2 regions of the Paenibacillus sp. P4_E11 genome follow, and region 1 is predicted to be linked to the other one. Evidence: riboswitches for the same ligand, from Rfam matches in the RefSeq annotation. Region 1 holds a riboswitch; the other holds the start of a gene.
The links. Region 1 has a riboswitch for ZMP and ZTP ahead of rpiB (ribose 5-phosphate isomerase B). Riboswitches for the same ligand answer to the same signal wherever they lie in the genome.
Positions count from the first base shown of each region.

Region 1 (2,200 bases):
CAGCGTGAATCGGGAAATGATCGATTATCGCTCCATCTGGAGTGTGGTATTGGTTGCCTTGAGCGTAAGCATTGATTCCCTATCGGTGGGGGTCTCCCTTGGACTATTTGCAACCGACCTGTTATTGACTGTAAGCATGTTCGGCCTATTTGGCGGTGTCATGTCTATTCTAGGATTACTGCTCGGGCGCAATGCAACCAAATGGGTAGGTAAATACGGAGAGGCACTCGGCGGCATTATCTTGATTGCATTCGGGATCCGATTCTTAGTATAAAGGCGGGGAGCACTATGAAGATTCAGCACATCTTGTTCGTATGTACCGGGAACACCTGCCGAAGTCCGATGGCGGAAGGCATGCTTCGCCGGATGGTGGATCAGAATGGGCAGAGCTGGGACGTGCGGTCTGCAGGCGTTGCAACGTCAGGCGGGTCGCCCATATCCCAGCACGCGGCCGCCATTCTGAAGGGTAAAGGAGCAGGGGATAAACAAAGCTCGGCTGCTCTGTCGGAGGAAGGGGTCCAATGGGCGGACTTGATTCTCACCATGACCGCGTCCCATAAATATACGGTTATCCATCGTTTTCCTGAGGTAGCGGACAAAGTGTTCACGCTTAAGGAGTTCGCCGAGGATGACCCCCACGTGCTGCGACTTATCGCGGAGCGCGGGGAGCTGGAGTCGGAGCTCCAGATCAAGCAGGCACTTGCGGAGCGTATTGCGGAACGGGATTTGCAGAGGCTTGCTGCGTTGGAGCGGGAGCTCCCCGATCTGGATATTAGCGATCCCTTCGGTGGTCCATTCCATCAATATGAGGCTTGCTCGCAAGAGATCGAACGTGCGTTAGTGAAGCTTATGGCCAAGCTGGAAGCGGCGGATTGAGCCTTCTTGGCGTGGGATTGGTGTGGGTAAGGCCTCTTTACACGGTATAGGGATTGAGGTATGATGAGAGTAAGAGGATGGACTCGATGTAACTGGCGACGAACGGGGATTACCCCAATGGAGCATCGAGACATACGGCCGGTCGCCTGGGCAAAGAGCAACGAACGTTTTCGGACGGTCGGCGTGCTCTTTTTTTCATCTTAACCGGCGTTTCGGTTATAATAGTGGAGAGATATTGCCAAGCTTAGGAGGCCTATGAAGATGAAAATCGCGATTGGAGCGGACCACGCTGGGTTCCGATTAAAGGATGATGTAATTGCTTTGTTGAAAAGTGAGGGACATGAAGTAGAGGATTTCGGTTGCCACTGCGCGGATTCGATCGACTACCCGGATTATGCCTTGCCTGTTTGTGAACAGGTCGTTAACGGGACTGCGGATCGCGGCATTCTGATTTGCGGTACGGGAATCGGCATGACGATCGCCGCTAACAAAGTTCCAGGTATTCGTTGTGCGCTCGTTCACGATTTATTCTCAGCCAAAGCAACGCGGGAGCATAATGATTCCAACGTATTGGCTATGGGGGAGCGGGTTATCGGTCCTGGTGTAGCACTTGAAATTATAAAAACTTGGCTGGACACCCCCTTCTCGGAAGGGCCTCGTCACGTGAACCGGATCCAAAAGATTAAAGGGTTGGAAGACCGCTTCGCACTTCATCCTTAAATCATTGCTTGGGGGCTGATAACATGTCACAGCACGACGCAACGCATACGATCACGCAAGATGTCGAGCTCATGCTGCGTGAACTTGTTCAAGCGGGCGGCATCCGACAAGGCCATATAATAGTCATCGGTACGAGTACGAGCGAGGTAGTCGGCCAGCATATCGGGACGGCCGGAACCGAAGATGTGGCACGCGAAATATTCCAAGCGGTTGAGAACGTACGAAGGGATGTCGGCTTCCAGCCCGCATACCAGTGTTGCGAGCATCTGAATCGGGCGCTGGTCATTGAGCGCGAGCTGTTGGCTGCACAACCCGTTCTGGAGGAAGTGACTGTCGTACCTGTCCGCAAGGCGGGCGGCTCGATGGCAGCCTACGCCTATCGGCACTTCTCCAATCCTTGCGTGGTAGAATCGATTCAGGCGCATGCAGGTATTGATATTGGTGACACGCTGATCGGAATGCACCTCAAGCGTGTAGCGGTGCCGGTCCGTCCCACGATTCGATCGATTGGACAGGCACATGTCACGATGGCGTACACCCGTCCGAAGTTAATCGGCGGCGTTCGCGCCATGTATTCGGTAGACCAGGAAAGTTAAACTCATTA
Region 1 is NZ_JBFUIX010000034.1:45,786-47,985, reverse strand. Features, by position in the region: gene AC1DWB_RS15110 (manganese efflux pump MntP) at 1-274, shown strand, start outside; gene AC1DWB_RS15105 (low molecular weight protein arginine phosphatase) at 289-876, shown strand; ZMP/ZTP riboswitch at 955-1,035, shown strand; gene rpiB (ribose 5-phosphate isomerase B) at 1,138-1,596, shown strand; gene AC1DWB_RS15095 (TIGR01440 family protein) at 1,620-2,192, shown strand.

Region 2 (2,200 bases), on a different contig from region 1:
GCGTCTCTCCACCCCGGAACAGATCGTTGGCGCCTATGCTGACGAGCAGTGTATCCGATGCCTTCGCTTTCTCTTGCACATCCTTTTGCTGAAGCAAAGTGATTAGTTGGCTGGACGTCTGTCCGTTCACACCCAGGTTGTCCAGCACGAGCTCCTGCTTGTTATTTGCGAGGAGCAGATCGACGAACTTACCGGCATACCCTTTTCCTTCGGAATCTCCGAACCCTCGTGTTAGCGAATCGCCTAGCGCCAGGATGTGAGATGTTCCCGGCTTGGCTACAGCAGGCGTTGCTTGTACACCCGCTTGAGCAGGCAGCGACTGAGGCGCAGTAGGCGAAGTCGACTGTGGATTAACCTGAAGCACAACGGGATCCCCGCCACCGAAATAATCCTTCAACGTCCATGCCAATCCCGCCATCCATACGAGACCTGAGATCGCCGAGAACACCATCAACCACTGCAATTTCTTCCCTCTCATCGTTATCCCCTTTATTCGGATCGCTATTGTAGTATGTCTCTTCACGATAGCACAGGAAGCTGAATATTACATTAAGACTTTGGAGGTGGGTGCACATGTATGATATTCCATTCAAATTAACTATTGCCAATTTTCTGAATATTGGATAATATATACTCAACGAACCAAACTGTGTGTAACTGGCGGAACATGGGCAACCATGGGGGAGCACACGGAATATGTGCCGTACGCCTGGGCGAGTGCACGATCGAGAGATCGGGGCGCTCTTTTTTGTGTTTCGTCAATTACTGTAGCAGGAGTGATCACATTGGAGAACATGACGGAATTTTTGAACAAGCAGGATGAGGAAGTGGGAAGTCTTATCCAAGCTGAGAGCCGCCGCCAACGCCGTACACTGAGTCTAATCCCCTCGGAGAATTACAGCTCTAGGGCTGTGCAATTGGCGCTAGCGACCTCTTTCACGAACAAGTACGCGGAGGGTTACCCTTATCTCTGGGCGGATGGGGAACGTGGGGAGCAAAAGAACGGTCGGTATTACCGAGGGCAGGACAATACGAACGAATTGGAGCGGTTGGCGATTCGACGCGCTCTCCAGCTGTTCACGCCGAATCCGGAAAAATACCACGCGAATGTTCAGCCTTTAAGCGGTTCGCCGGCTAATCTGGCTGTATTGAGCGCGTTTTTGAAACCGGGTGACACGTTCCTCGGATTGTCTCTGGACTATGGCGGGCACTTGACGCATGGTCATAACGTCAATATTACTGGAGCCGTATATAACGCTGTCCAGTATGGGTTGAATGCCAAGTATGAGCTGGATTACGAGGAAATTCGGAAGTTAGCTCACCAGCATTCGCCTAAGCTGATCATTTGCGGAGCGACGGCCTATCCACTTCATATCGACTTCAAGCAACTGGGGGAAATCGCTCGCGAAACCGGGGCGTTGCTCGTCGCAGACATCGCTCATATATGCGGATTGTGTGTGACTGGCTATCATGAGCATCCATTCCCATATGCCGACATCGTCACCACGACCACACACAAAATTTTGCGCGGCCCACGCGCTGGCCTTATCTTATGCCGCAAAGAGCTGGGCCCAGCGATTGATAAGGCCTTATTCCCCGGCTTGCAAGGCGGGCCGCATATGAACACGATCGCCGCGATGGCGATTGCTTTCAAGGAAGTTATGAGCGTGGAATATAAGGAATACGCCGGGCAGGTCGTACGTAATGCCAAGGCGCTATCCGAGGTGCTGCGAGACGCTGGGTTCACGCTTATGGGTGGCCGCACAGAGAACCATCTTATCTTGATGGATGTGGTGAACAGCACCCGCGGCTTGAACGTCAAGGACGGCCACTGGCTGGCCATTCGCCTGGAGAGAGCCGGAATCGTCGTGAACAAGAATGCCATTCCCGGCGACACCAAACCTTGGTATCCGTCCGGGGTGAGACTGGGTACACCCGCGGTCACGACACTCGGGATGCGTGAGCAGGAAATGGTCCTTGTTGGGGATTGGATCGTACGGGCGACTCGTGCTGCTGAGGATGAGCAGGAGTTGCTACGGATTCGCGGTGAGGTGGAACAATTTATGTTGCAGTTCCGGCCCAGTCATTTGTTTGTGGATTAAGCCGGAGCTTGCGGAGCGGCGGGCGAGCAGCGGGATGGGACGAATGCCCCAGCTTACGAGTTGCTCACGCCATACTGCGGCGAAGTCGTACATGCGAG
Region 2 is NZ_JBFUIX010000003.1:167,811-170,010, forward strand. Features, by position in the region: gene AC1DWB_RS02570 (GDSL-type esterase/lipase family protein) at 1-478, opposite strand, end outside; ZMP/ZTP riboswitch at 644-722, shown strand; gene AC1DWB_RS02575 (serine hydroxymethyltransferase) at 795-2,102, shown strand.
Region 2: another riboswitch for ZMP and ZTP. It lies ahead of AC1DWB_RS02575 (serine hydroxymethyltransferase); the one in region 1 lies ahead of rpiB (ribose 5-phosphate isomerase B).